One region of the Bacillus sp. AL-1R genome, then DNA from elsewhere that is predicted to be linked to it. Evidence: a T-box and tRNA genes for the amino acid it is inferred to sense, from the RefSeq annotation. Region 1 holds a T-box; the other holds one or more tRNA genes.
The links. A T-box is a leader RNA that pairs with one kind of tRNA and senses whether it is charged. The one in region 1 lies ahead of ileS (isoleucine--tRNA ligase), so its partner is inferred to be a tRNA-Ile.

Region 1 (15,367 bases):
ATCATACCTTTTAATCTCTCAAATTTTACATTTGTAAATATAAATGGCTCATTTATCTTCTCAATTTTATATACGGGGATTATTTCAACAGTCTTATGTATGCTCTTTTGGAATATTGGGGTCCAAAAAGTCGGAGCAACTTCAGCAGGTATTTTCCTAAATTTCAATCCAATATTCACAGCTATTTTAGCGTTTTTCATATTAAATGAAAAAATGACATGGGTTCAAGGAATTGGCAGCATAATCGTTATATTAGGTAGTTTCTTATTCACTTACTTTAAAACAAATGGAATGAAAAACAATCAAATGAAAAGAGAAACAATAAAGGCTCCAGCTTAAAGAGTCAAACTTGCTTTAGTTAAATGAACAAATATTAAATAAAAGGCCGTCCAAAAGGTAGATTTCAGCCATGAAATTTAAAAAAACAAAACGAAAGAATGTTGATTTAACAACATTCTTTCGTTTAATATTTTATACTCAGAACAGACTTTTCCCTTCTACTAAAACAAACGCTAAAAACTGTATGATACTTAGTGTATAATAAGTATGAGGTGTTTATATGAGTAAAGCTAAAGCTAAAGGCGGTACAGGTAGAGGTACAGATAAGAAGGGTTGGAATAGGTGGCAAGCGAGTGCAAAGAAAGCAAAAAACGCGAAGCCATATGTTAGCAAAGGTACTAAAAAAAATGGCAGTTCCAAAACAACTAATAATAATTCAAATGTTTAATCATAATTAATAGTTATTTTTATCTTCATTTTATTTGGGCTATAACCATTTTCTTTACCACGAACCACGTTAAATAGTAACCTTTTTCTTTTTTAGAATAAGGTTTTTTTATTTTTGGCTCTAAAAAAGGTTGTCCATTTGAGTAAACCTTAGGACCCTTTTATAATTCCCTATTGATCTATTTTTTCTCTAAATTACTTATTCTTTGCTCTAATTCTTCAATTTTTTTATTTGAAACAAACAAATTTTTTGTTGCAAATAAGCTTATTTTTTTAACAATCTTAATCAAGATATACACTACTGCAAATAGAATTATTAATTGTGCTAACGTAATGATTAGACTCATATGATTCATTTTACGCTCTCCTTTTCAAACTCAATCTACAATATTTTCATTATCTTAAATCCTTCATTAAACAGTCGCAAGCGTTCATTCAATAAAAAAGGAATTTCAAAATAGTAATATTCCTTTATAAAGTACTCTTTTCATAGAAAAGTAAGTGACAGACTAATTCCCATATGGAATTCATCTCAACTGCTATTTTTATCCTTTTTATGTATAAAAAAGGTATCGAATAACTTCACACATGAATTTAGATTATAACATTGGCGCGATGATACTAGTAGCACCAACTAAAACGCACATTGTTCCTCCAAATCGTGTACTCCATTTATAAAAAGAAGATGGTTCTGTTGCACCATCGGATTTCCAACTTTCTGTAACAACCCAAAATGCTTCAGGTGCCACTATTAGAAAAAATCCAAATAAAATAAGTAATATTCCTATAAACATATAAGATACCCTCCAAAATAGTTTTTGAAGTTGTTCCGCATTAAATATTCTATTACTCTTATACACTTATCAAAACTTTATAATCCTTTTTCTTTAAGATAATTTTCTACAGTACTCTTAATTTCTTGCTCAAAGTAATTGGGTGCTACTGAGTTACTACTACTTATAGTAAGAGTTTTTAATTCCGAATTATATTCAAGCTCAACAGTATCCTTTTGTGAAACACCCAGTTCCTTAATGATTGTAGCAGGAAGAATTATACCTAATGAGTTTCCAATTTTCACTATCTTTCTTTCCATGAATCCCACCTACCTTTTTGTAATTATGTAATTTAAATGCCTTATGTTATTTACTATATTTTACCATTTCCTATTAAAATTCGAATAGGTATTTTTTCACCTTTAATCCGCTTTTAAACTTTTTTAAGGTTGAAGAGCAGGGTTTAAAAGTGGACCATATTCTAAAGTTTTCCACGCATCACCCGCTTTTCAAACAACTACAAATAAGATCGATACTACCTAAAGGATTTTTAAACGAAGTAAAGAATAAATTAAGGTAGTAGAAAAAATGGATTTACTTGTAGTTTGGTTTTCGTCTATAATGTTCTTCTTTTCTCGTATTCAATGAATCAATTGAATAATACATGAAAGTTCCTAGGGAGGTTAAGGATGAAAGAAAATAACAAGACTCTTATATTAATAGGACTAATGATTGGAGTCATCTTCTCAGAGCTAGACGAGACGGTCGTTGCAACAGCTATGCCAACAATTATTAGGGATTTGGGTGGTTTAGCGCTTTACGGCTGGGTCGGTGGGGTTTATATGCTTTCGATGACCTCCTTTATGGCAATACTCGGCAAGCTCGCGGATTTATATGGTAGGAAAAAAATATATTTATTTAGTATGGGATTATTTATGGCTGGATCGATTATTAGTGGTACAGCCCAATCTATGGAAGTTCTTTTAATCGGTCGTGGGATTCAAGGGATTGGTGCAGGTGGGTTAATGCCGCTTGCGATGGTCATTTTTGGAGATAGTTTCCCTGTTGAACAACGTGCTAAGCTTCAAGGTATTTTCGGAGCTGTCATGTTTATACCTCAACTACTTGGACCGCTTATCGGAGGTTATTTTGTACAGCATATTTCATGGCACTGGATCTTCTTAGTCAATATTCCAGTTGGAGTTTTAGCTGCAATTTTATTAGCAATAGGATTAAATGAAACGAAAGTAGACAAAAAGATTCATATAGATTGGTTTGGTGGGATTTTACTAGTTACTATGTTAATAAGTTATCTGCTGACTCCTGTACTTCATCAAACAGAAGGGTATGCATGGAGTGATCCTAAAATGATTGGTTTACTAATTTTAGGAACTATTTTACTAGGTTTATTTATTTTTGTAGAGTCAAAAGCAAAAGAACCTATTATCCCATTGCACTTATTTAAAAATAGAAATTTCGTTGTCATTTCGGCACTAGTATTTGTATTTGTACTTGCGATCATGGGGTCACTTTCATCTTTCCCATTCTTCTCGCAAAATGTACTCGGTTTAACACCTACTGAATCTGGTTATTTAAATTTACCAATTATGGTTGGAGCAATGGGTGCAAGTATAATTGCTGGTCGAGTAATGAATAAATTCCCTTATCGAAATATTTACGGTATTTCATTTATCATTCCAATAGTCGGTTTCTATTTACTTACAAATATTTCTGCTCACACATCAATTTTTACATTCGTTATTTATTTCATCATTCTTGGCCTTGGATTTGGTGCATTATTTAACAATGCATTAATTGTTCAAGAATCAGTTGAAAAGGATAATGTTGGGATTGCTCAATCTTCCGTTATGTTATTTCAATCCATTGGTATGACAATTGGCTTTAGTTTATTTGGTTCTCTATTAGCTACGAAAATTACATCAGGGATGAAGTCATTAGCTGGAAGTCTTACGATGGATCAATTACTACAATTAAAAAATGTAGAAAATGGTATGATTCCACCTAATCTTGATCCTAACTTACTTGAAAAAGTAAAAACAGTCTTTACACATGCATTCCAAGATTTATATTGGGTATCTTTTGTGCTTGCCATCTTAACATTTTTAATTTGTTGGGGTCTGAAAAAGGAAATTTTAATAAAGAAAGATGAAGCAAGTGAAGTAAAGGAAGTAAATTCTATTTAACGAAAAAAACCATTCCGTCTTTTTGTGGAATGGTTTTTTAATTTATATTACTTGTTTATTATATGCTTAATTACATCTTCTAAAGATTTTTCTGCCATAGATGATAATCTTAAACTATGATTCTCAAACTCTAAATGTGATGTAACTTGATTCGGAACGATTACACAGTGTAATCCTGCTTTTGTTGCAGCGATTAATCCATTCAACGAATCTTCAAATGCGATAGCTTCTTTAGCTTGAACACCAATTGCCTCAATTGCTTTTAAATATAACTCCGGGTCTGGTTTTACATTCTTCACATCATCTTTCGTCTTAATGACTGAGAAGTATTCGTAAATATTTAATTTTTTTAAGAAGCCCTCTACCCATTCTCTTGATGAGCTAGAAGCCAGCGCTATTTTTAATCCTGCATTTTTTGCTGAAACTAAATAATCTTCTACACTTTCTCGAAGTGCAGGCTCGAGTAGTTTCTCATCAACTAACTCTTTAGCCATTTCTTCGATCAGTTCTTTTTCAATTGGTTCTTTTAAATTTGAATTAATAAAATCGAATAAAATTTCATCACTTGTTCCTACAACTTCTGAAAACTTTTGAAAAGTTAACCCCACTTCATATCGTTGTAGTACTTCCTTATATGCTTCGAACCAAACAGACTCAGTATCGACAATTAGACCATCAAAATCAAAAATTACAGCTTTAATCATTCTATTTCTCCCTTTCCTTCATTGGACTATTTTACTATATTATGAATATTTCAATTTATTATTGTTCGTTTAATTTTTCCCAATCAGGTTTAATAAGTGAAAATACGTTTAAATCATATGACTGGTCTCCTTGAACTAAATAGCCTCTAAGTAATCCTTCTTTTCGAAACCGTAACTTCTCAACTAATGTCGATGAAGCTGTATTATCTGGAAAAATAATAGCTCCAATTCGATATAATCCTAGTTGATTAAAGCAATATGATGTAATTTCCTTAATTGCTTCTGACATATATCCCTTTCTCCAATATTCAGGTAATAAATCATAACCAATTTCCGTTCTTCTAGCATGTAAAACTAAATTATTTAATCCAATTGTTCCGATTAATTTTTTGGATTCTTTTTCTACTATTCCAAAACGCATTCCTTGTTGATTTTCAAATCTAGTTTGAAATGAATCGATCATTTTAACAGCTTGATCTTTTTCAGTAAAGGGGTCCATACCATAGAATTTCATTAACTCTTTATTTGAAAAAATGGAAAAAACCTCATCAACATTTTTTTGTGTAATTTGCATTAATGATAATCTTTCTGTTTCTAAAATTGGAAAGTCCATCAAATTACCCCTTTCTTACACGTCGAATAATCTCATAAACCTAGTTTGTATACTTGAAGTACCTTATTTTACCATAAATCATGATTTAATCTTCTTAATTTTCATTTGATTTATTTATTATTCATTTATACCTAATTCCTCATGAAAATCATTCAGTGGATAAGTATTCTTTTTTTATACCATCCAAAATTTGGTAATAATCCTTTTTCACAGAAATAGAAATAAATAGACTCATTTCATTTATAAGGGAGAACAGTTACATGAATAATCAGTTAAAAATGAATCCACAGCATTTTTACAAAGACCCATACTCATTTTTTAGTACCGCAAGAAAAATTAGTCCTGTGCTTTACACAGAGCTATTTCAAAGAACCGGTTGGCTAGTAACAGGCTATAGAGAAGCAGAAGTCATGCTAAAAGACCCCCGTTTTATAAAAGAAGAAACAAAAGTCGCTCCACCTGAACAAATACCTGAAAGTGTTATGCCCGCAATTGCAATAAATCGAAAAATGATGTTATTTCGAGATGCTCCTGATCATACAAGACTAAGAAATCTTGTGAACAAAGCTTTTTCTCCAAGAATGGTTGAAAATTTACGGGTTACGGTAAATGAAATTGCTGATCATATTATCGCAAATATGAAGGGAAAATTTACCCACGAACTCATAAGTGATTTCTCATATTTACTACCTGTCTTTGTCATAACGGACCTTTTAGGTGTTCCTAAAGAAGATCGCGATTTATTTCGCAATTGGTCAGAAGCATTTATAAAATTTATAGATTTTAATACGACTATGAAGGATTTAGAATTAGTGTCAAAGGATATTCTTGATGCTTCTAATTATTTCAGAAATCTTATATCTAAAAGAAGAATTGAACCTAAAGAGGATTTAATCAGCCATTTAATCGTAGCAGAGGAATCTGGAGATAAATTAAGTGAAGATGAAATGATCGCAAGTTGTCTTCTTTTACTAATAGCTGGCCATGAAACTACTGTTAATTTAATCACGAATGGATATTATTTATTATTAAAACATCCTGAAGCATTGGAGCTATTAAAAAATGATTTAACATTAATTCCTTCAGCTATTGAAGAAATATTAAGATATGAATCACCTGTTATTTTTACTTCGAGATGGGCTAGAGAAGACTTTAAATTCTTTGGAAATTCGATCAAAAAAGGTGATTACTTTATGGTTTCATTAGGTGGAGCCAACTACGATCCAGCAGTCACTAATAATCCTGAAACATTTGATATCACTCGAAAAATTATTAAACATTTATCATTTTCATCTGGTCCACATTTTTGCTTAGGTGCCCCTCTTGCTAGACTAGAAGGGCAAATTGCAATTGAAAAACTGATTAAACATTTAGTTAATCCAGTTTTAATTGAAGAACCGACTCGACGTAAAAATGTTGCATTTCGTGGGTTTGAAAGCTTAAAGATTCAGGCAAGTGTTCAGTAAAGTTCGATCAAATTCAGCTAGTTTCAAAGAGAAAATTTTTTATTAATTTGAGTAACAGCATAACAAAAAAGAGCATCGAGATCTCGGTGCTCTTTCTCATAGTTTGAAATCGTTTTTTATTATCAACACTTCCAGATACAAAACATATCTACCTCTAAATAATTACAGTTGACTTATTTGTAGTAAAATAGTTAACCCCTTTTTTAACTCTTCCAATGATGCATAGGCATACGAAAGACGAATATGGTATAAATCTCTTGGTTCGTAAATATACCCTGGATTAATCAATATATTTTCTTTAAGTAATTTTAAAAAGAAAGACTTATTTACAATCGGTTTATGAAACTTGAGCCATATGTAGAAACCACCTTCAGACTTTTTCCATGAAGCTATTTTTGTGTATTTCTTTTCTAAAATTTCTTCTACGAATAGTGCTCTTCTTTGTAATTGTTCTCGGAGGTTTATAAGATGCTTTTCGTATAGACCGCTTGAGATCCAGTGAGATACGATTTCTTGTGAAAAGGCACTTGAACCATAATCTGTTTGCATTTTTATATCAGCTAATCGTTCAATTACAGGTGAAGGTGCAACAACCCAACCAATTCTTAATCCTGGACTAAGTGTTTTTGAAACACTCCCTATATAAAGAACTTGTCCTGATTTATCAAACGATTTTATAGCTGGTAGAGTTGATTCAAAAAGCAATTCATGATACACATCATCTTCAATAATCGGAATTTGTAGCTCCTTGCATGTATTAAAAAGATATTGCTTTTCTTCCAATGACCAATTATAACCTGTTGGATTGTTAAGTGTTGGAACGCAGTAGAATAAAGATTGCCTCCTTCCTTTATGCGCCCGTAAATTATCTTTTAATTGACATTCCCTTGAAATTGAAATCATTTGCATTCCATTAGATTGAAAGGGATGTACTGAATTTAAATACGAAAAGGGTTCATGGAATAAAATGGATCCCTCTTCTAATAATCCAACAGCAATCAATTGAAGTGCTTGAAGTGCACCCGAAACAATTAAAATGTTCTCTGGTGTTGATTCAATACCACGTTTTTTTAAATAATTACATAAAATTTTTCGGAGCTTTTCACTCCCTTGCGGAGATGAATAGCCAATTGCTTTGGAATCAAGTGAAATCTTTCTTAACGAATCTTCTATTTGTTTAGTTGGTAGTAAATCTGGTGATAATTCACCTGTACCAAGCCGTATGATATGATCCATCTGCTCATATTCATTTATGAGTTGAATCGTATGGAAGTTTGGTTTATGAATACTTGATTCAATATGTCTGTGCCAATTTGGTTGATATTTTTTCAATAATACATTCCAAGAATTATTTGCTACAAATACCCCTGAACCCATTTTTGATTCGATCAAACCATCTGCCCTTAATTCATCAAGTGCAAGTTGTACAGTACTGCGGTTCACATCAAATTGCGATGCTAGATGCCGCTGTGATGGAATCTTTGTGCCAACAGACCAATCACCTCGTTCAATACGAGATTTTATCCAATCTACAATTTGGTCTTGAAGTGTCAAATGAGAATCACGATTTAGTTTCCATTTCATCTAACTCCCCCTAAATTGGGTGGATATAAAACCATCCAATTGGTTGTTTTCTTTTAGTTTTATCATAGTAAGATAGTAATTGAAAGGGAGTTGATTAGATGGAAGCCATTATTCATGGTCTAGTCCTAGCATTCGGACTTATTTTACCTTTAGGGGTACAAAATGTATTTGTATTTTCACAAGGTGCCACACAGCCCAAACTAATTCGAGCGCTTCCTGCGACTCTTACTGCTTCGATCTGTGATACTTTTTTAATTCTTTTAGCTGTTTTTGGACTTTCCACAATCGTACTACAATTTGAATGGCTAAAAATTAGTCTGATGATTGCTGGTATTTTGTTTTTAGTTTACATGGGGTATGTTATTTGGATGTCTAAACCAGCAGCAATTGAATCGAACAGTGCATTACCTAGTAGGCAACAAATCATTTTTGCATTATCAGTTTCCTTATTAAATCCCCATGCAATCTTAGATACTGTAGGAGTAATTGGAACAAGTGCATTAAAATATGTCGGATGGGAACAAGTTTACTTTACGATCGCATGTATTATAGTATCTTGGATTTGGTTTTTTGGATTAACATTCGCAGGCTCAGTCATGAAGAAGGTAGACAATACAGGAGGCTTAATGAACATATTCAACAAATGCTCCGCCTTGTTTATTTGGGGAACTGCTATTTATCTTTTAATTGGATTAATTTAATGTACATAAGGGGGGGATAATTGAATGATGATTATCCTCTACATATGTTCTATCACCAATTTAGACATATGTCCCTTCATCAATTATTCCTTGCTATTGATAATTGTTTGAACCTTTTTACAGCAATTGATAAATAATTGTTAATAGATTATGTTAGTAAGTTTCTTCAATTCTTACAAAATGGAGTAAAATTCATCACCGTTTTTGATTTTTTCTTTAATCACCTCCTTTTTTGGACAAAATAAAAAAGCCCCTAATATAAGTTGAAAGAGCACGAGCTACTTTAGCCATTGTATTACACCTCCCGGAAAATTTTTAGCTGCCAAACTTTGCAGCCGGATTCTGAACACCCATTGTACCATTCCCCTATTGGAGTAAAATTGGTGTCATATCAAATCATAGATATTATACACCTATATTTCCAACTCCAAATATAGTTTAGTAGGAATACTCGTTAGCAAATCTCTTTTCTTTGAATAAACATCATATTTATCACCATTTTTTAAGGCTATCCATTCATCTTTCACACTTTCTTTGATAGACAAAATATTCATACTTTTATTTTCTATTTCAACTGCAGCTAATTTATTTCCAATTAGATTTTCATCTCTAATAGAGCCTACTAAAAAGTAATCATTAGTTAGAATAGGTAATTTGTTCTCTTCAGCAAAAGTTAATTTAGGGATAAACTGTATAGGTAAACTTTTTTGTTCTACACTAACATAAAGACTTGTAATGCTTTCCATGATTGGATTTGATTTAATAACTAAATAGTCTTTTTCTCCATATTCGCTTAGTCTGTATGCCTCATCTTTCACTGAAAACAAATTATATAGATCGAAGTTAATCCACTTTTTTTGGTAGTTATATTCATTAACAATTATTCCTAATTTATTACCTATTTGCTCATTAACTTCGGAAGTAATGTACAAATAATTTACTCCGTTATAAGACAGTTTTTTCTCATCCTCCCCAGCATAGTAACCAATTGGTTTAGGCGTAGTGATCGCTTTATACATATATAAGAAAAAAACAATTAAAAATAGTAATAAAAAAACTTTAGTTATTTTTTTCATTAGATATGATTCCTTTCATTTGTATGGCTTGGTTGTTAGTATCTAATACTTTTGAATCTATTAATCTAAAAAATGAAGATTTTATTTCTTTATATCCAACCAACAATCCTTCCAAATCTGTTCCATTATCATTATAGACACATGTTAAAAAATTCACAAAATCTACAAAAGTAACGATGTCTTCTTCAATATCTTCATGCGGGACAATACCACTAATATTGCCGCTGTAACAATTTTATCATTGTTTGTAAGCCTAGGATTATGATTTAAAGTACTATGAATATAAAGTAATTAAAGTCTAATTCATTATCTAAAAAAACTAAAGGGACAAATTGTTCCTACCTAGTCTTTTTCACTTTCATTTATAATTTTACTGAAATATCTTCTAATAAAGGAGGGAGTTTATATAAGATACGCAAAGTGGCTATGAATGCTTGAGAAAGATTTTTCGACTGTACAAATGTAGCAACGAGGAAGTTCTTCACTTTATCAATCCACCAGATAGTATATTTACTGAATTGGACAAAGAAAGTAGTTTTGAGAGATCATAGAGTCCACCGTTTTTAACTTTCTATTTTCAGTAGGATTACAAAATTTAATTTCGCATACTGCAAATGAAAATCCGCATTCCAACTATCCATCAACACTTCTGTTTAGAAATCATTTGATCCTCCTTTCATCATTCTACTTTATTTCAACAGTTATATTAAGAAAGCTTTAAATCATTAATTAAAAAAATAAGATCCCTTGCTAACGTCATTTAATAAGAAAAATGACAGACTATAATCATTATTAGTCTGTCATTTTCTTTAAACTATTCAATTAGAAGCAACTAATTCAATTTCAGCTTGATAGTCACCAAGTTTAATTTCTTTTCCGTTCACATGATTCTTTACAACTAGTTTTCTCATTAATAAGTTTTCCTCAAGCATTCCTTTAAACTTTTCAATGATTTCAATAAACTCTGTCCTTGCTGTTATTCCAATGTCTACACGCATATTTATTGGTAGGTTTAATTCTTTACGGTATTCTTGAATCGATCTAATTAGTTCTCTTACCGTACCTTCGTGGATAAGCTCTTCTGTTAGTAAGGTGTCGAGTGTTACTGTATATTCACCATTTGTCGCTGATGCAAAACCTTCTTTTGCGCTTTTTTCAACTAAAGTATCTTGGGCGTCGACTTTAACCGTTTCTCCTGTTTCAATTAATAAAGTAACATATCCGCTCTCAATTACTTTTTTTGCTTCTTCATTTGTTAATGTTTGTAGTGATTTATTGATTAAATTTGAAAGCTTTCCAAATTTTGCTCCTGATTTTTTAAAATCCAATTTCAATTTTAAGATCGAAAACTCATTTTCGTTGTTTACTTGTTGGAATTTTTTAACGTTTAACTCATCTAATACAATATCTTTATATAAATCCCAATCGATCTCCTCATTGTTACTAACAAATGTTAAACTACCTAAAGGCTGTTTAATCTTTAATGAATTGGCATTTCGGATGCTTCTTCCAAGTTCGACTACTTTTAGAACTGCATCCATTTCCTTTTCAAGTTGAGCGTCGATTAGTGTTTCATCGCAAACTGGAAAGTCAGATAAGTGGACGCTTTGTTTTGTTAAATTAAAAAATACATCTTCCGCTAAGAATGGCGTAAACGGAGCTAATAATTGACTAAATTTTGTTAAAACTTCAAACAGAGTATAGTAAGCCGCTGCCTTCTCTTTATCCATTCCATTTGACCAGAATCTTTCTCTTGATCTTCTTACATACCAATTGCTTACTTCATCTACTAATTTAGCGATGTCTCTTGCAGCATTTGTAAATTGATAATCCTCTAAATTTTTAGATACATTTTTTATTGTGCTATGCAAACGTGAAATGATCCATTTATCCAATGTACTTGATTCATACTCATATTGTGTATTTGCATTAAATCCATCTAAATTTGCATATAAACTGTAAAAACTATATACATTGTCGAATGTATCGATGAGTTTCGATTTCGCTTCTTGAACAACTCTTTCAGAAAAACGCTTCGGGTTCCATGGCGCACTGTCTACTAATAAAGCCCATCGTAATGAATCTGCACCATATTTTTCGATTAATTCTACTGGATCAAGTGCATTACCTTTACTTTTAGACATTTTTTGACCATTTTCATCTAATACATGACCTAGTGATAATACTCGTTTATATGGTACTTTCCCAGTAAATAAAGTAGATACCGCAAGTAAACTGTAGAACCAGCCTCTCGTTTGATCAATCCCTTCAATGACAACATCCGCAGGGAATTGTTGTTCAAATTTTTCTTTATTTTCAAAAGGATAATGATACTGGGCAAATGGCATCGAACCACTATCAAACCAAACGTCAATTACTTCAGGTGTTCTTTTCATATGCCCTTTACAATTTGGACAATTAAGAATGACTTCATCAACGAAAGGTTTATGCAGTTCAATTGAATCATCAATTTCTTCAACTGAATGGCTACATAACTCATTTATACTCTTTGGCGCTAATTGATGATGACACAAATCACATTCCCAAACATTTAATGGAGTGCCCCAATATCTTTTACGGCTAATATTCCAATCTACCATTTGTTCTAAAAAATTACCAAATCTACCGTGTTTTATATGTTCAGGATGCCATGTAACTTCTTCATTATTTTTAATAAACTCATCCTTTAAAACAGTCGTTTTGATAAACCAACTTTCATTCGCATAATAAAGTAATGGTGAATCACAGCGCCAACAATGCGGATAGCTGTGCTCATATTTTTCTTTACTAAATAATAATTCGTTTTCGGCTAAATACCTTACTATATCTACATCACACTCTTTAACAAAACGCCCTTGAAAACCAGGTACTTCATCAGTATATTGTCCCTTTTCATTCACTACATTGACAAAAGATAACCCATTTTCTTGTACAACCTTATAATCATCTTCACCGTATGCAGGTGCGATATGAACGATTCCAGTACCGCTACCTTCAGTTACAAAATCTGCTTTCACCACTTTATGTCCAACTTCAACTTTTACGAAATGAAATGGTGGTAAATAACTAATTCCGATTAGATCGGCCCCAAGAAATTCTGATAAAATGACGTAATCAGCCTTTAATACTTTTTCTACTAAAGCCTTCGCAAGAATATATACTTCCTCACCTTTTTTAGCACGAACATATTCCATTGTTGGATTCACAGCTAACGCTACATTTGCTGGAAGTGTCCAAGGAGTTGTCGTCCATCCAAGGAAATAGACATTATCTTCATTTTGCAATTTAAACTTAACAGTTGCAGACAAATCCTTTACGTCTTTATATCCTTGAGCTACCTCATGTGAGCTAAGTGATGTTTGACAACTAGGGCAATAAGGTGAAACACGATGACCTTTTACTAATAAACCTTTTTCATGAATTGTCCCAAGGATATTCCATACACTTTCGATATAAGAATTATCTAATGTTACATATGGATCATCCATATCCACCCAATAACCTAATTGCTCAGTAAAGTCACGCCATTGTTTTTCATAAGTAAAAACACTTTCCTTACATTTTTCAAGAAAAGCTTTTACACCATAACGTTCAATTTCTGCCTTACCTGAAATACCTAACATCTTTTCAACGCCGAGTTCAACTGGTAATCCATGAGTATCCCAACCAGCTTTGCGAACAACTTGGTAACCAGCCATTGTTTTATATCTAGCTACCACATCTTTGATCGTACGTCCTAATGCATGACCAACATGAGGTAAGCCATTTGCAGTTGGGGGGCCTTCATAAAAAACAAATGATTGATTATGTTCCCTTTGTTCAACTGATTTCATAAATGTATTTTCTTTAGACCAAAGTTTACTAATCCTTTTTTCACGATTTTGAACAGATTCTTTCTTGTTTTCTTTTTTCATATGATATCGCCTCTCTTATTTTTTTAAAGCACACAAAAACCCGCCCCTATCATAAGGGACGGGTTTAACCGCGATACCACCCTAATTCTATTGAAAACAGTCCGTTCTTCAATAGCACTCTAGTCACGTACAATCATACGCGTTCCTTTTAACGGTAGACACCCGTTCAAACCTACTTATATTTTCAGTTTGACTTCTCGGAGAGGATCTTCATTTAAGTACTATTCACCGGATTTCAGCTGCCCCGGCTCTCTGTAGAACAGTAACAAAAATTACTTTTCTCGTCATTGAATTCATTTGTGTGCTTTAATTGTTAATTATTATATCCATCGACTACTAAAAAGTCAAAGTTTTCTTAAATTTATTTTTTATTTAGATGGCCTCTTTGTGGATATCATCTACTTTTTTTCCTTTGGTACCTGAATGTATAGGCACCTTAATTTAAAATTTCAATGAATCTGCTGTTTTTTCAAACATAACACTTTGATCAATTAAACCACAAGTTCCACATTGAACTAAATAGTCTGGACCTTTATACGGAACAAAAAATGGATCTAGCCCACTTGAAACATATTCTTCTATTTCAACATCTCCGCTTTGAGCATTTAATTTAACTGCTTTTGGGTTTTGTTCAATTAAATAAAATCTACTTTTGTTTGTTTTACAGCGTGGACATGCTAATTTATGCATTTTTTCACCTCATTTTATTCATATAAGGTTACTATTCCATTAAATTATTCTATTTATTCATATCAATTCGTATTTAATCTACCTTCAAATACAATCTTTCTTCCAGTTGGTTCAATTTCTACCTTACCATTAACCATTTGCTCTGAAAATATTGGTACTTCCATTCTTTTAACTGGTGTATAGCCTTCTCTTTGCATTCTCTCTAAGCAATCATTAATTGTTTCATTTTCAAAGACTTCAAATTTTTTCTTACTCATCTATTTCCCTACTTTCTACTTTTGTCATTCTATTGAATTATGATCAAATTAAAAATCAAAATATAGTAAAAAACCTTACTTTCATTTGAGAGTAAGGTCAAACTGACTAAAATTAGTTAATCGCGAAGCCTCGAAAGGAATCGTAGTGCTTCAATATAAACCCAAATGACTGTTACTAATAAACCAAAAGCACAATACCATTCGAATTCTTTTGGTGCACCTTGTCTAACACTTGTTGTAATTAATTCAAAATCCAAAAATAGATTTAATGAAGCAATTACTAGTATTGCCAAACTAACAAATATTCCGATTGGACCCGATTGATGAATAAATGGAATTGGAACATGGAATAGTTGTAGGACCATCGTAAGTAAATAAAATAAAAATACACCAATTGTTAAGCCTAAAACGATTGATCTAAAACGGTGCGTTACTTTAACTAGTCCAGTAGCATAACAAATTAATGTTCCTGCAATAATTGCAATTGTTAATAGAACCGCTTGTAGGACAATCATTCCATATGTTGCTTCATAAACAGCTGAAATATTTCCAATTAAAATCCCTTCAACTGCTGCATAAATAGGTGTAGTAATCGGCGCAATTCTAGGTGAAAAAGATGTTACTAATCCAAGAATGAGTGCAACGATCAAACATCCTAT
Region 2 (15,367 bases), 1.8 Mb from region 1:
TTGATTTGGATTAACTGAATATATGCGCCAATCACGGTCATATATATTTAGTTCACTATCTTCATTTAATAGATCCATATTTGCTTCCCATAAGCTTTTTACTGTACCAACATCTTTCCAATAACCTTTGAATGGGTAAGCAACTACCTTTTTCTTTTCTTCTAATAAAAGTGGAATAACGTCTTTACCAAAGTCATTAGTTGATTCTGGATTGCGATCATCCATCTCTAAAAACTCTTTTAAAACATTCCATTTAAAAATATAAATTCCCATCGATGCTAAATTACTCTTCGGATATTGAGGTTTTTCTTCAAATTCTATAATATCCATTTCTTCATTTGTATTCATAATTCCAAAACGGCTAGCTTCTTCAATCGGAACTTCGATAACTGAAATAGAAACATCTGCCTCTTTTTCAATGTGGTAGCCTAACATTTTACTATAGTCCATCTTATAAATATGGTCACCTGAAAGAATCAAAACATATTCAGGATGATATTGCTTTATATAATTTAAATTTTGATAAATTGCACTTGCAGTTCCTGTATACCATTTAACTCCAGAAGCTTCTGAATATGGCGGTAAAACAGTTACCCCACCATTTAATCGATCTAAATCCCATGCACTTCCAATACCGATATATGAGTTTAGTACTAGTGGTTGATATTGGGTTAGCACCCCAACAGTATCAATACCTGAATTTGTGCAATTACTTAAAGTAAAATCGATTATTCGATATTTACCTCCGAAAGCTACGGCTGGTTTAGCTAGTTCTTTTGTTAAAGAACTTAATCTACTCCCTTTTCCTCCTGCTAGTAACATTGCTACGCATTTTTTCTGAACCATTGCTGCTAATCCCCTTTCGCATTTTAACTGGACGAATGATTGTAAAACTATAGGCAGGTAATGCTATTTCAATACTGTATGGTAAACCATGATATGGTATTTCCTCTGTTTCAATGGCAGAACGATTTATTTTACTATCGCCGCCAAATTGTATATAGTCACTTGAAAGCAATTCTTTATATCGATGCTTTGCAGGTACTCCAATTCGATATTTGTCATAAGAAATTTCTCTAAAATTACAAATTATGATGACAAAATCATCTTTGTTTTTTCCTTTACGGATAAATGAAAATACACTTTGGTCTGCATTATTTGCATCAATCCATGAAAATCCATCCCAATGATTATCAACTTCATAAAGTGATTTATTTTTTTTATAAATCGATAATAATTCTTTGAAATACTTGTTCATCTTGGCATGATATTCATAATCTTTAATCATCCAATCAACTTGCTCTAAATCCTTCCACTCATCAAATTGCCCAAATTCACTTCCCATAAATAGGAGTTTCTTACCTGGATGAGATAAATAATAACCAAATAGTACTCTTAATTGAGCAAACTTATCCTCATATGTACCTGGCATTTTATTTAACAATGACTTCTTACCATGTACTACTTCATCATGTGAAAAAGGTAAAACAAAGTTTTCTGAGAAGGCATATAAAAACGAGAAAGTCATCTTATTATGATGATGCTTTCTTTCCGTTGGGTGAGTCTCCATATAAGTCAAAACATCATTCATCCAACCCATATTCCACTTAAAATTAAATCCTAATCCACCTTCGTATGTTGGTGCAGTAACCAATGGCCAATCAGTAGAATCTTCTGCAATCATTAATACTTGTGGATCATATTCAAATACCGCTTCATTTAATTTTCTTAAAAAGTTAGTTGCGAAGGGATTTTCTTCATTTCTATTTTTCCAATATAAAATATTTGCAACAGCGTCTACTCTAAAACCATCGATGTGAAAATATTCCATCCAATATAAGGCGTTTGAAATAAGAAATGATTTTACTTCTGGCTTTGATAAATCAAAATTTGCTGTTCCCCATACTTCATTTTCTCTAGCATCATAACCTTCATATTCATATGTCGGTTCACCATCAAACATGTAAAGTCCGTGAGAATCTTTACAAAAATGACCTGGTACCCAATCCATAATGACTCCTAGTCCTAGCTGGTGGCATTCATCAATAAAGCTCATTAGCTCATGAGGATTTCCATATCGACTAGTAGAAGAAAAATAACCTACTCCTTGATACCCCCAAGAACGATCATATGGATGTTCAACTAATGGTAATATTTCAATATGTGTAAAACCATGTTCTTTTACATATGGAATTAGTTCTGTCGCTAGTTCTGCATAAGTATAAAAATCACCGTTTTCTTTCTTTTTCCAAGAACCTAAATGTACTTCATAAATTAAAACTGGTTCTTCATATACAGACTTTTTGAATTTCTGTTTTCGATATTTTGCATCTTTCCATTTATACCCTGAAAGATCATAAACAATCGAAGCAGTACTTGGTCGTAATTCACTATAGAAAGCATAAGGATCACTTTTTAATAAAACTTCACCATGTTTCGTTGAAATTTCATATTTGTATATCGTCCCATGACCAATTTCGGGGATATATATCGTCCATATCCCTTGATCGTTCAACTTTTCCATTTTATGTTCAGAACCATTCCAATTATTAAAGTCCCCAACAACTGAGACACCTTTCGCATGTGGAGCCCACACTGTAAAAGTAGTTCCAACTTTATTCCCTTTTTTTACTACATGTGCCCCAAAACACTCATGGCTATGGAATAAACTTCCCTCATGGAATAAATGTACATCAAACTCAGTTGGCCGTGTCAAAAGCAACATCCTCACCTCATTACAATCTCTTAAATTCTCCTATCTCTTAATATTCTACAAATATATATATTTACCTTGTTTTTATGCAAAAAAAATTCAAAAACATTTTTTGGTAAATGAATAACCATTCATGAAAACGTTGTCATTATAGCACTTGTCGTAAAAATGTCGAATTTGTCGAACGAATATATATGTATAATTATACATCTTTTTCCTGAATTCCCTTGTAACAATTTGTAAATTTTTGATTTTTCATGAAATTTCATACATATTTCACACTTATATTTCATATAAACTTTCTATTTAAGAAGATTTGTCGAAAATTATCAGATTAAGAGGGAGAATCTTTTTTTAAAATTTTTTTAGAAACAATAATCAAATTACCTGGAAAGTTAGATGCAAAAGTACTAAAAATCTCTAAACCGATCTCAGATTTATATGGAAATATAGAAGATCAATCAACAATTCCTATTGATCAAAATAGTGACATAAAATTAACTGACTTACATATTTTTGCATTTCAACAAAAACATTTAACAATCGTAATATAATAAAAAGGATCTTCGTTTTTACGAAAATCCTTTTTGTCTTATTATTTATAATCTTATTAGAGTTGCATTCTGTCTCTTGGTGTTACATAAGAAACGAATCTCTGAAATCAAAAATACACCACATACAATTACAAAAAAAGCCACACAGCATTCCTAATATTTCAATAAAGCTACTCCATCTTTTCATTTCATTTATTTACCTCTTTCTGAATGAAGTTGGAGTGCTACTATAATGATGCCGAAACATGCTTGAAAAATGTGATGACCCTTTAAAACCAAGATTATGCGCTATTTCAGTTATGGTATCCTCAGTATCCCGCAATAATCTCTTAGCTTCTATCATTTTTAACTTATTTACGAATTCTAACGGTGATAAACCAGTGGATTTTTTAAATAATCTTTGCAAATGAAATTTACTTACTCCAACTTCAAGTGCTAAGCGATCCAATGTTAAACAGCTTCGAAATTCTTTTTCAATAAACTGTTTTGCTGATAAAATAATTTCCTCTTCATTTGAGTGAAGTAAATCAGGTTGACATCTTTTACATGGACGGTACCCATCATTAATTGCCAAAGATAATGACGGATAATATGCTACATTTTCTTTTAATGGGATTCTTGACTTACAAGAAGGTTTACAACAAATCCTAGTGGACTTAACTGCATAAATAAATACTCCATCATAGTTTTCATCGCATGATTCAACTGCATTCCACATGACCTCATTATTTAATCCACTCATTTAATCACCTCACCTTTAGCTATTCACATTTTAACACTAAGATAATGCGCTTGCTTTCAATTTCTTCTTGCTCTCTAATTTAAATAAACGTTGTTGAGGAATCATACAGTATTATGCAACATCTTTCAAAGAAGAATGAGTGATTTTGTACATATTTAAATAATCGAAAATGTACATGTTTAAGTTGACATTTATAGTTCACGTCCGTTCACTTGTTATATAAAATAAAATGGGAAAAAGGAGGGTCTTTTTAAAAGATACTTTTACTTGGTAGAAATTGAAAAGGAAGAGGTTATTATTTGAAGTAAAAAAGCACTGATAACAACGGTTTTCCACAAGTATTACATCATGCCGCCCATACATGACTAGTTATACTAGCTGACACAATTGTGAAGCTTAAAAAACCTTTATAAAATTCTATTGGTACCCCTACTGACCTCCAAAATGGTACATCATTAATACCCGAATCTATATTAAGTTGACATTTATATTGTTCCTCTACTTTTGTCACTAGACCTAGTATATCTATGTTAGAATTCATTTACACGTAACTCCATTCGTTTAACTTGTTTCTCGACAATTCAAGTATAACGAATATTGGAAGTTACGTGTTTTTTATCTAAAATTGTGTACATACCCCAACATAAAGTATAGAGCCGTATTAAAAGACAAAAAAGCTCAGTTACCTGTGTTATCACAAATAACTGAGCTTTAGATATGACCCGTACGGGACTCGAACCCGTGTTACCGCCGTGAAAGGGCGGTGTCTTAACCGCTTGACCAACGGGCCAAAAAAAATATGGCAGAGAAGAAGGGATTCGAACCCTCGCACCGGTTACCCGATCTACTCCCTTAGCAGGGGAGCCCCTTGAGCCACTTGGGTACTTCTCTATAATATGGCTCCGCAGGTAGGGTTCGAACCTACGACCACTCGGTTAACAGCCGAGTGCTCTACCACTGAGCTACTGCGGAAAAATAATTATAAATTTAATGGTGGGCCTAAATGGACTCGAACCATCGACCTCACGCTTATCAGGCGTGCGCTCTAACCAGCTGAGCTATAGGCCCATTAAATTTTATAAAAAAGCGGGTGATGGGAATCGAACCCACGACCGAAGCTTGGAAGGCTTCTATTTTACCATTAAACTACACCCGCAAAATATGGGGCGACCGATGGGAATCGAACCCACGAGTGTCGGAACCACAATCCGATGCGTTAACCACTTCGCCACGATCGCCATAAAGAGTGCCGACTAGAGGACTTGAACCCCCAACCTACTGATTACAAGTCAGTTGCTCTACCAATTGAGCTAAGTCGGCGAAATAAATATTGTTTGTTGCCATTTTTTTAAGATGGTGGCTCGGGACGGAATCGAACCGCCGACACGAGGATTTTCAGTCCTCTGCTCTACCGACTGAGCTACCGAGCCATCTTAAATGGCGGTCCCGACCGGGATCGAACCGGCGATCTCCTGCGTGACAGGCAGGCATGTTAACCGCTACACCACGGGACCATTTGGTTGCGGGGACAGGATTTGAACCTGCGACCTTCGGGTTATGAGCCCGACGAGCTACCAGACTGCTCCACCCCGCGATAATGTGGATACTATTTTATATAGTTCCATGAATATTAATTTTGTTAAGACCATCCCAATCTCAGGATGATTATGCAAGTAGCGGCTCGATTGGTATGCTGAAGTAATTTCTTCGAAGCATATTCGTTCGTGCTCCACCCCGCGATAATGTGGATACTATTTTATATAATTCCATGAATATTAATTTTGTTAAGACCATCCCAATCTCAGGATGATTATGCAAGTAGCGGCTCGATTGGTATGCTGAAGTAATTTCTTCGAAGCATATTCGTTCGTGCTCCACCCCGCGATAATGTGGATACTATTTAAATTAGATCCATTAAATTCAATTTGTTAATTTAATAAAAATGGAGGAGTAAGAGGGATTCGAACCCCCGCGGGCTGTTACACCCCTGTCGGTTTTCAAGACCGATCCCTTCAGCCAGACTTGGGTATTACTCCATTATAAGTGGTGGACCTTGTAGGACTCGAACCTACGACCGGACGGTTATGAGCCGTCTGCTCTAACCAGCTGAGCTAAAGGTCCTTAAATAAGTAGCGGCGGAGGGAGTCGAACCCACGACCTCACGGGTATGAACCGTACGCTCTAGCCAGCTGAGCTACACCGCCATAATAAATCAATTTAATTTGTCCAAGTGGAGCCTAGCGGGATCGAACCGCTGACCTCCTGCGTGCAAGGCAGGCGCTCTCCCAGCTGAGCTAAGGCCCCATGTTTTTAATGGTCGGGAAGACAGGATTTGAACCTGCGACCCCCTGGTCCCAAACCAGGTGCTCTACCAAGCTGAGCCACTTCCCGTTTAGAATTACAGGTGATACAATATGGCGCGCCCGAAAGGACTCGAACCCATAACCTTTTGATCCGTAGTCAAACGCTCTATCCAATTGAGCTACGGGCGCATATTATAAATGGTGCCGAGGGCCGGACTCGAACCGGCACGGTTGTCACCAACCGCAGGATTTTAAGTCCTGTGTGTCTGCCAATTCCACCACCCCGGCAGTATATATGGAGCGGAAGACGGGGTTCGAACCCGCGACCCCAACCTTGGCAAGGTTGTATTCTACCACTGAACTACTTCCGCATATACTGATTAACAAGATAAATGGTGCGGGTGAAGGGACTCGAACCCCCACACCGAAGTACTAGATCCTAAGTCTAGCGCGTCTGCCAATTCCGCCACACCCGCAATATTTTCTTTTTTAGAAAATGGTGAGCCATGAAGGATTCGAACCTTCGACCCTCTGATTAAAAGTCAGATGCTCTACCTACTGAGCTAATGGCTCATAAAGAGTGCCGACTAGAGGACTTGAACCCCCAACCTACTGATTACAAGTCAGTTGCTCTACCAATTGAGCTAAGTCGGCATATGGTGGAGGATGACGGGCTCGAACCGCCGACCCCCTGCTTGTAAGGCAGGTGCTCTCCCAGCTGAGCTAATCCTCCATCAAACCAAGCGACGTTCTACTCTCACAGGGGGAAACCCCCAACTACCATCGACGCTGAAGAGCTTAACTGCCGTGTTCGGTATGGGAACGGGTGTGACCTCTTCGCTATCATCACTTGATTCTTTTCTTTAGGACATTAATTATTATATCAAATTTCATTTTAAAGTCAATAACTTTTTTGAAGTTTTTTATAATAATTTTTGTACCTTCAAAACTAGATAATGTCATTATCAAACTTGTTAGTTAAGTCCTCGACCGATTAGTATCAGTCAGCTCCACGTGTCACCACGCTTCCACCTCTGACCTATCAACCTGATCGTCTCTCAGGGGTCTTACTAGCTTAACGCTATGGGAAATCTCATCTTGAGGGGGGCTTCATGCTTAGATGCTTTCAGCACTTATCCCTTCCACACATAGCTACCCAGCCATGCTCTTGGCAGAACAACTGGTACACCAGCGGTGTGTCCATCCCGGTCCTCTCGTACTAAGGACAGCTCCTCTCAAATTTCCTGCGCCCACGACGGATAGGGACCGAACTGTCTCACGACGTTCTGAACCCAGCTCGCGTACCGCTTTAATGGGCGAACAGCCCAACCCTTGGGACCGACTACAGCCCCAGGATGCGATGAGCCGACATCGAGGTGCCAAACCTCCCCGTCGATGTGGACTCTTGGGGGAGATAAGCCTGTTATCCCCGGGGTAGCTTTTATCCGTTGAGCGATGGCCCTTCCATGCGGAACCACCGGATCACTAAGCCCGACTTTCGTCCCTGCTCGACTTGTAGGTCTCGCAGTCAAGCTCCCTTATGCCTTTACACTCTTCGAATGATTTCCAACCATTCTGAGGGAACCTTTGGGCGCCTCCGTTACTCTTTAGGAGGCGACCGCCCCAGTCAAACTGCCCACCTGACACTGTCTCCGAGCCGGATCACGGCTCTAGGTTAGAATTTCAATACAGCCAGGGTAGTATCCCACCGACGCCTCCACCGAAGCTAGCGCTCCGGCTTCTCAGGCTCCTACCTATCCTGTACAAGCTGTACCAAAATTCAATATCAAGCTGCAGTAAAGCTCCACGGGGTCTTTCCGTCCTGTCGCGGGTAACCTGCATCTTCACAGGTACTATAATTTCACCGAGTCTATGGTTGAGACAGTGCCCAAATCGTTACGCCTTTCGTGCGGGTCGGAACTTACCCGACAAGGAATTTCGCTACCTTAGGACCGTTATAGTTACGGCCGCCGTTTACTGGGGCTTCAATTCAGAGCTTCTCCCGTAAGGGATAACCCCTCCTCTTAACCTTCCAGCACCGGGCAGGCGTCAGCCCCTATACTTCGCCTTGCGGCTTCGCAGAGACCTGTGTTTTTGCTAAACAGTCGCTTGGGCCTTTTCACTGCGGCTCTCCCGGGCATACACCCAAAAGAGCACCCCTTCTCCCGAAGTTACGGGGTCATTTTGCCGAGTTCCTTAACCATAGTTCTCTCGCTCACCTTAGGATTCTCTCCTCGCCTACCTGTGTCGGTTTGCGGTACAGGCACCTATTTCCTCGCTAGAAGCTTTTCTTGGCAGCGTAGAATCAGGAACTTCGGTACTATATTTCCCTCGCCATCACAACTCAGCCTTATGATGTGCGGATTTGCCTACACATCAGCCTAATTGCTTGGACGCGCATATCCAGCAGCGCGCTTACCCTATCTTTCTGCGTCCCTCCATCGCTCAAACGGAAATGAGGTGGTACAGGAATATCAACCTGTTGTCCATCGCCTACGCCTGTCGGCCTCGGCTTAGGTCCTGACTAACCCTGGGAGGACGAGCCTTCCCCAGGAAACCTTAGGCATACGGTGGACGGGATTCTCACCCGTCTTTCGCTACTCATACCGGCATTCTCACTTCTAAGCGCTCCACCAGTCCTTACGATCTAGCTTCAACGCCCTTAGAACGCTCCCCTACCACTGATACCAAATGGTATCAATCCGCAGCTTCGGTGATACGTTTAGCCCCGTTACATTTTCGGCGCAGAGTCACTCGACCAGTGAGCTATTACGCACTCTTTAAATGGTGGCTGCTTCTAAGCCAACATCCTGGTTGTCTAAGCAACTCCACATCCTTTTCCACTTAACGTATACTTTGGGACCTTAGCTGGCGGTCTGGGCTGTTTCCCTCTTGACCACGGATCTTATCACTCGTAGTCTGACTCCTATGGATAAGTCATTGGCATTCGGAGTTTGACTGAATTCGGTAACCCGTTGGGGGCCCCTAGTCCAATCAGTGCTCTACCTCCAAGACTCTAACACATAAGGCTAGCCCTAAAGCTATTTCGGGGAGAACCAGCTATCTCCGAGTTCGATTGGAATTTCTCCGCTACCCACACCTCATCCCCGCACTTTTCAACGTGCGTGGGTTCGGACCTCCATTCAGTGTTACCTGAACTTCATCCTGGACATGGGTAGATCACTCGGTTTCGGGTCTACGACCACGTACTAAATCGCCCTATTCAGACTCGCTTTCGCTGCGGCTCCGTCTCTTCAACTTAACCTTGCACGGGATCGTAACTCGCCGGTTCATTCTACAAAAGGCACGCCATCACTCGTTAACGAGCTCTGACTATTTGTAAGCACACGGTTTCAGGTTCTCTTTCACTCCCCTTCCGGGGTGCTTTTCACCTTTCCCTCACGGTACTGGTTCACTATCGGTCACTAGGTAGTATTTAGCCTTGGGAGATGGTCCTCCCAGATTCCGACGGAATTTCACGTGTTCCGCCGTACTCAGGATCCACTCAAGAGGGAACGAGGTTTCAACTACAGGGTTTTTACCTTCTTCGACGGACCTTTCCAGGTCGCTTCATTTACCCCGTTCCTTTGTAACTCCGTATAGAGTGTCCTACAACCCCAAGAGGCAAGCCTCTTGGTTTGGGCTATCTTCCTTTTCGCTCGCCGCTACTTGGGAAATCGCTATTGCTTTCTATTCCTCCAGGTACTTAGATGTTTCAGTTCCCTGGGTCTGTCCTCAGTACCCTATGTATTCAGGTAAAGATACTACTCCATTACGAGTAGTGGGTTCCCCCATTCGGAAATCTCCGGATCAAAGCTTACTTACAGCTCCCCGAAGCATATCGGTGTTAGTCCCGTCCTTCATCGACTCCTAGTGCCAAGGCATCCACCGTGCGCCCTTTCTAACTTAACTAATTTTAAAACTAATTGAATTAAACTTACGCAGTTTAATGAATGACATTATCTAGTTTTCAAGGTACAAATGTTGAGAGTGAACTCTCAAAACTAAACAAAACAATGAAGAAACATTTCATACATGAACCATCGGTTCATGATGTCTCCATAGAAAGGAGGTGATCCAGCCGCACCTTCCGATACGGCTACCTTGTTACGACTTCACCCCAATCATCTGTCCCACCTTAGGCGGCTGGCCCCTAAAAGGTTACCCCACCGACTTCGGGTGTTACAAACTCTCGTGGTGTGACGGGCGGTGTGTACAAGGCCCGGGAACGTATTCACCGCGGCATGCTGATCCGCGATTACTAGTGATTCCGGCTTCATGTAGGCGAGTTGCAGCCTACAATCCGAACTGAGAATAGTTTTATGGGATTAGCTCCACCTCGCGGTCTTGCAACCCTTTGTACTATCCATTGTAGCACGTGTGTAGCCCAGGTCATAAGGGGCATGATGATTTGACGTCATCCCCACCTTCCTCCGGTTTGTCACCGGCAGTCACCTTAGAGTGCCCAACTGAATGCTGGCAACTAAGATCAAGGGTTGCGCTCGTTGCGGGACTTAACCCAACATCTCACGACACGAGCTGACGACAACCATGCACCACCTGTCACTCTGTCCCCGAAGGGAAAGCCCTATCTCTAGGGTTGTCAGAGGATGTCAAGACCTGGTAAGGTTCTTCGCGTTGCTTCGAATTAAACCACATGCTCCACCACTTGTGCGGGCCCCCGTCAATTCCTTTGAGTTTCAGTCTTGCGACCGTACTCCCCAGGCGGAGTGCTTAATGCGTTAACTTCAGCACTAAAGGGCGGAAACCCTCTAACACTTAGCACTCATCGTTTACGGCGTGGACTACCAGGGTATCTAATCCTGTTTGCTCCCCACGCTTTCGCGCCTCAGCGTCAGTTACAGACCAGAAAGTCGCCTTCGCCACTGGTGTTCCTCCAAATCTCTACGCATTTCACCGCTACACTTGGAATTCCACTTTCCTCTTCTGCACTCAAGTTTCCCAGTTTCCAATGACCCTCCCCGGTTGAGCCGGGGGCTTTCACATCAGACTTAAGAAACCGCCTGCGCGCGCTTTACGCCCAATAATTCCGGACAACGCTTGCCACCTACGTATTACCGCGGCTGCTGGCACGTAGTTAGCCGTGGCTTTCTGGTTAGGTACCGTCAAGGTGCCAGCTTATTCAACTAGCACTTGTTCTTCCCTAACAACAGAGCTTTACGACCCGAAGGCCTTCATCGCTCACGCGGCGTTGCTCCGTCAGACTTTCGTCCATTGCGGAAGATTCCCTACTGCTGCCTCCCGTAGGAGTCTGGGCCGTGTCTCAGTCCCAGTGTGGCCGATCACCCTCTCAGGTCGGCTACGCATCGTCGCCTTGGTGAGCCGTTACCTCACCAACTAGCTAATGCGCCGCGGGCCCATCTGTAAGTGATAGCTAAAAGCCATCTTTCAATTAAGGAACAGGAGTTCCTTAATGTCATCCGGTATTAGCTCCGGTTTCCCGAAGTTATCCCAGTCTTACAGGTAGGTTGCCCACGTGTTACTCACCCGTCCGCCGCTAACTAACGGGAGCAAGCTCCCGTTAGTTCGCTCGACTTGCATGTATTAGGCACGCCGCCAGCGTTCGTCCTGAGCCAGGATCAAACTCTCCATAAAAGTTAAGTTTAAATCTTGTATTGCTCAAAAAACTAATAATTGACGTTTACTTCATGTTTTGTTTAGTTTTCAAAGTTCACACCGTCGCGTCATTCGCGACTTTTTCATATTAACATTCTCAGAAGAGCCTGTCAACATTTTTTTAAAACCTTTTTTCTTTCGACGCCGTTATCTCTTGGCGACATAAAATAATATAACATCGATAATCCATACCGTCAACACTTTTTAAACGTTTTTTTCAAAAAAAGATAAAAACTCTTTTATAATAAGAATACAAGTGTATTTGTATATTAAAAAATAGAGATGATACTTCTAATAATAACAAAGTAAATACACTAATAAAGTTCATTGAAAGCTTCCTAGTAATAACAAATTGTTTAATATCATCAATCGCCTAAAGGGGTATAAATAGATTATTCATTCTCATTGTTTGAATAACAATAAGAAAAAAGTAGAATTAACCATTCACACTATAATAGAAGATAACCACCAGCATACAATCAATCAGTAATAGAGAGAAATCCAGAATTTAACTAAATTCAAAATTCTTCAATTTCATTTCAGATAGTTTTCCATGTTAGCACTAACATTTCCTATCTCATTTATGCTATATTTACAATGAATGGGGTGGACAAAGTGGCAAAAAAGAAAAGTAGTAAAATTAATAATATAAGAACGTTTGCACTTTCATTATTATTTATTGGCTTCATTATTATGTATGGTGGTGTGTTTTTCAGAGAGCATAAGATTGTTATGACGATATTTATGCTTGTAGGATTTTTAGCCATTATTGGTAGTACAGTTGTTTATTTTTGGATCGGAATGCTGTCTACAAAAACAATTCAAGTTATCTGTCCGAATTGTAACAAAACGACTAAAATGCTTGGAAAAGTTGACATCTGTATGTATTGCAATGAGCCACTTACATTAGATCCTTCATTAGAAGGAAAAGAATTTAATGAAAAATATAATAGCAAACGAAATGCTAAACAATAGCAATAAATAAAGCACATTACAATTTTGTAATGTGCTTTATTATGATAATGTTTTTTCTTTACATTTAGGACAAATACCGTATACTTCCATTCTATGATTGGTTACTTCAAATCCTGTTTCCTTTTCAACATATAGATTGATTCCTTCCAATCCATCGTAATGAAAATCATTCATTTCACCACATTTTTCACAAATAATATGATAATGATCAGTTGTAATATAATCAAAACGACTAGAGGAATCACCAAAGTTTAACTCTTTAACCATCCCTACTTCACGTAATACTCTGAGATTATTGTAAACTGTTGCCACACTCATATTTGGAAATTTCCCCTCAAGTGCTTTATAGATTTCATCAGCAGTTGGATGTGTTCCACTTCCTATTAAATATTCTATAATTGCATGCCTCTGAGGTGTAATACGTACGCCGCTATTCTTTAAATGTGAAATTGCATCTTGAATATTTTCCTTATGCAACGCCGCTCTCCCCGTTTCTATAAAATAGTTCCAAATTTAATTACTTATTATTAGTTTATTCAACCGCAAGAATATTTGTCAACTTTTTGAGAATTTCTAAAAAAAATTACCAATCGCAGTAAACAAAAAAAATGTGCGAGAATTCTCTCGCACTTCAATATGCTATCATCTGAGGAGGTATGCCCTATACACCAATATATTCCCTAAAGCAATATAGGTATAGACGAAAAGCTCGATTTTATTAGATAAAACGATTATTTCTCAAAAAAACTTAAGAAAACTCAAGTTAATTGCCCTAAAATAGTTTGTACAAATTTTATGAATGATTGATTGCACTATAAACATCTTCAACATGATTCTTTACTCTAACTTTTTGCCATACATTTTCGATACAACCTTCTTCATCAATTAAAAATGTTGTACGCTCTATTCCCATATATTCCTTACCAAAATTGTTCTTTAACTTCCAAACATCATATAACTTTGCAATCTCAGTTGTTTCGTCTGATAGTAATAAAAATGGTAATTGATGTTTTTCTATAAATTTTTCATGTCTTTTTATAGGATCAGGACTTATTCCTAAAATGACAGTTCCACTATTCATAAACTTTTCATATGAATCCCTAAAGTCACAAGCTTCCGTAGTACAACCTGGTGTCATATCCTTTGGGTAAAAGTAGAGAACTACTTTCTTTCCTCTAAAATCTGATAAAGCTACATCTTCTCCATTACTAGCTGGTAAAGTAAATTCTGGTGCTTTCATTCCAATTTCAACAGTCATAACAATCTCCTTAATCTTAATTATTAACGTTCATCTTTAAATACTTGTAAAACAAAAGCTGCTGGCATCGTATAACCGATAAGTGCTTCTACCATAGCAACCCATCTTCCGATTCCCACTGGTACAATATCCCCATAACCTACTGACAAAAGGGTGATTGCGCTAAAATATAAGCATAACCCCATTATATGGTAATTAGTCCCTTCAATAGGAATAGAATGCTCAATTAAAATCGGATGTGGTCCCCGATCAAGTATAAAATACACTGCGCTAAAGCCTATAAGAACCGTTCCATATATTAAAAATAAAAGAATGTAATTATTAATTGAAATAAGACTTTTATTGACTTTTGTAGTTGAAGTATTCCATAAATACACTAGACTATACAAAATCGCAAATATAGCAACAAAAAAGAAAAAAGCAGTTCCCATTCCAATCACCTCATTTCAATTTATGAAACAAGCTATTGAAATAGAATACTGCTTAGTTCCCAGCACCCTTATATTTTTTTACCCCCTGGTTCCAAATTAACACAGATATAATAAAAACAACTAGTCCCATAACAGGCGTTAAAAATGAATAGACATACCATTCACTTCTACGTAAAAAATATGCAGCTGGATAAACACCAACAAATGCAAATGGTAAAATCCACGTTAATACAAAGCGAATGATTGGATGATAAATATTAATCGGATAACGACCATAGTTTCCTATATTATACATTAACGGCATAATGGACGTTCTTGCATCTGACCAAAAACCGATACTTGCTAAAGCAATAAAGATACCAGCATAAACAAACATTCCCCCTAAACCCATCAGTAGAAATAAAAATGGATCATACCAAGTGATTGAAAGTCCTAATTTAAATCCGGCAAAGATCATAATAATCAATCCAGTAATAGCACCTAGTAAAGATTCTAACTCCATTTTCTCTAATACTACTTGAAAAAGACTATGAATTGGTCTAGTTAAAATACGATCAAACTCTCCCTTTACAATGTAACGATCATTAAAATCCCAAATATTAAAAAATGAAGCAAAAAGAGCAAATGGAACTAAAAAGAAACCATAAATGAATACGATCTCGTCTTTATTCCATCCTTCAATAAGTGAAGTATGATTGAAAACTAATAATATAAAAATTAAATTTACAGCCTGAGCCATCAAATCTGATAAAAA

Region 2: it encodes a tRNA-Ile, which carries the amino acid that the T-box ahead of ileS (isoleucine--tRNA ligase) is inferred to sense. The anticodon was not compared.

The regions. Positions count from the first base shown of each region.
Region 1 is NZ_CP197469.1:1,921,877-1,937,243, reverse strand. Features, by position in the region: gene ACSBO6_RS09150 (DMT family transporter) at 1-339, shown strand, start outside; gene ACSBO6_RS09145 (DUF3934 domain-containing protein) at 560-727, shown strand; gene ACSBO6_RS09140 (hypothetical protein) at 906-1,082, opposite strand; gene ACSBO6_RS09135 (DUF6199 family natural product biosynthesis protein) at 1,326-1,520, opposite strand; gene ACSBO6_RS09130 (AbrB/MazE/SpoVT family DNA-binding domain-containing protein) at 1,598-1,819, opposite strand; gene ACSBO6_RS09125 (MDR family MFS transporter) at 2,189-3,703, shown strand; gene ACSBO6_RS09120 (HAD family hydrolase) at 3,751-4,407, opposite strand; gene ACSBO6_RS09115 (GNAT family N-acetyltransferase) at 4,466-5,020, opposite strand; gene ACSBO6_RS09110 (cytochrome P450) at 5,281-6,486, shown strand; gene ACSBO6_RS09105 (aminotransferase-like domain-containing protein) at 6,649-8,070, opposite strand; gene ACSBO6_RS09100 (LysE/ArgO family amino acid transporter) at 8,169-8,771, shown strand; gene ACSBO6_RS09095 (hypothetical protein) at 9,185-9,847, opposite strand; gene ileS (isoleucine--tRNA ligase) at 10,666-13,761, opposite strand; T-box leader at 13,813-14,058, opposite strand; gene ACSBO6_RS09085 (DNA alkylation repair protein) at 14,203-14,451, opposite strand; gene ACSBO6_RS09080 (NETI motif-containing protein) at 14,514-14,708, opposite strand; gene ACSBO6_RS09075 (Bax inhibitor-1/YccA family protein) at 14,825-15,367, opposite strand, start outside.
Region 2 is NZ_CP197469.1:3,691,873-3,707,239, forward strand. Features, by position in the region: gene ACSBO6_RS17745 (glucose-1-phosphate adenylyltransferase) at 1-846, opposite strand, end outside; gene glgB (1,4-alpha-glucan branching protein GlgB) at 794-2,722, opposite strand; gene ACSBO6_RS17755 (bifunctional transcriptional activator/DNA repair enzyme AdaA) at 3,464-4,009, opposite strand; gene ACSBO6_RS17760 (hypothetical protein) at 4,356-4,550, opposite strand; tRNA gene ACSBO6_RS17765 (tRNA-Glu) at 4,728-4,799, opposite strand; tRNA gene ACSBO6_RS17770 (tRNA-Ser) at 4,810-4,900, opposite strand; tRNA gene ACSBO6_RS17775 (tRNA-Asn) at 4,907-4,981, opposite strand; tRNA gene ACSBO6_RS17780 (tRNA-Ile) at 5,001-5,077, opposite strand; tRNA gene ACSBO6_RS17785 (tRNA-Gly) at 5,095-5,165, opposite strand; tRNA gene ACSBO6_RS17790 (tRNA-His) at 5,172-5,247, opposite strand; tRNA gene ACSBO6_RS17795 (tRNA-Thr) at 5,257-5,329, opposite strand; tRNA gene ACSBO6_RS17800 (tRNA-Phe) at 5,364-5,439, opposite strand; tRNA gene ACSBO6_RS17805 (tRNA-Asp) at 5,448-5,523, opposite strand; tRNA gene ACSBO6_RS17810 (tRNA-Met) at 5,527-5,603, opposite strand; tRNA gene ACSBO6_RS17815 (tRNA-Ser) at 5,953-6,045, opposite strand; tRNA gene ACSBO6_RS17820 (tRNA-Ile) at 6,054-6,130, opposite strand; tRNA gene ACSBO6_RS17825 (tRNA-Met) at 6,140-6,213, opposite strand; tRNA gene ACSBO6_RS17830 (tRNA-Ala) at 6,241-6,313, opposite strand; tRNA gene ACSBO6_RS17835 (tRNA-Pro) at 6,324-6,400, opposite strand; tRNA gene ACSBO6_RS17840 (tRNA-Arg) at 6,425-6,501, opposite strand; tRNA gene ACSBO6_RS17845 (tRNA-Leu) at 6,512-6,600, opposite strand; tRNA gene ACSBO6_RS17850 (tRNA-Gly) at 6,609-6,683, opposite strand; tRNA gene ACSBO6_RS17855 (tRNA-Leu) at 6,706-6,788, opposite strand; tRNA gene ACSBO6_RS17860 (tRNA-Lys) at 6,810-6,885, opposite strand; tRNA gene ACSBO6_RS17865 (tRNA-Thr) at 6,894-6,966, opposite strand; tRNA gene ACSBO6_RS17870 (tRNA-Val) at 6,970-7,045, opposite strand; rRNA gene rrf (5S ribosomal RNA) at 7,051-7,166, opposite strand; rRNA gene ACSBO6_RS17880 (23S ribosomal RNA) at 7,287-10,224, opposite strand; rRNA gene ACSBO6_RS17885 (16S ribosomal RNA) at 10,378-11,928, opposite strand; gene ACSBO6_RS17890 (YgzB family protein) at 12,565-12,924, shown strand; gene ACSBO6_RS17895 (Fur family transcriptional regulator) at 12,964-13,401, opposite strand; gene bcp (thioredoxin-dependent thiol peroxidase) at 13,718-14,182, opposite strand; gene ACSBO6_RS17905 (potassium channel family protein) at 14,206-14,613, opposite strand; gene ACSBO6_RS17910 (ABC transporter permease) at 14,666-15,367, opposite strand, start outside.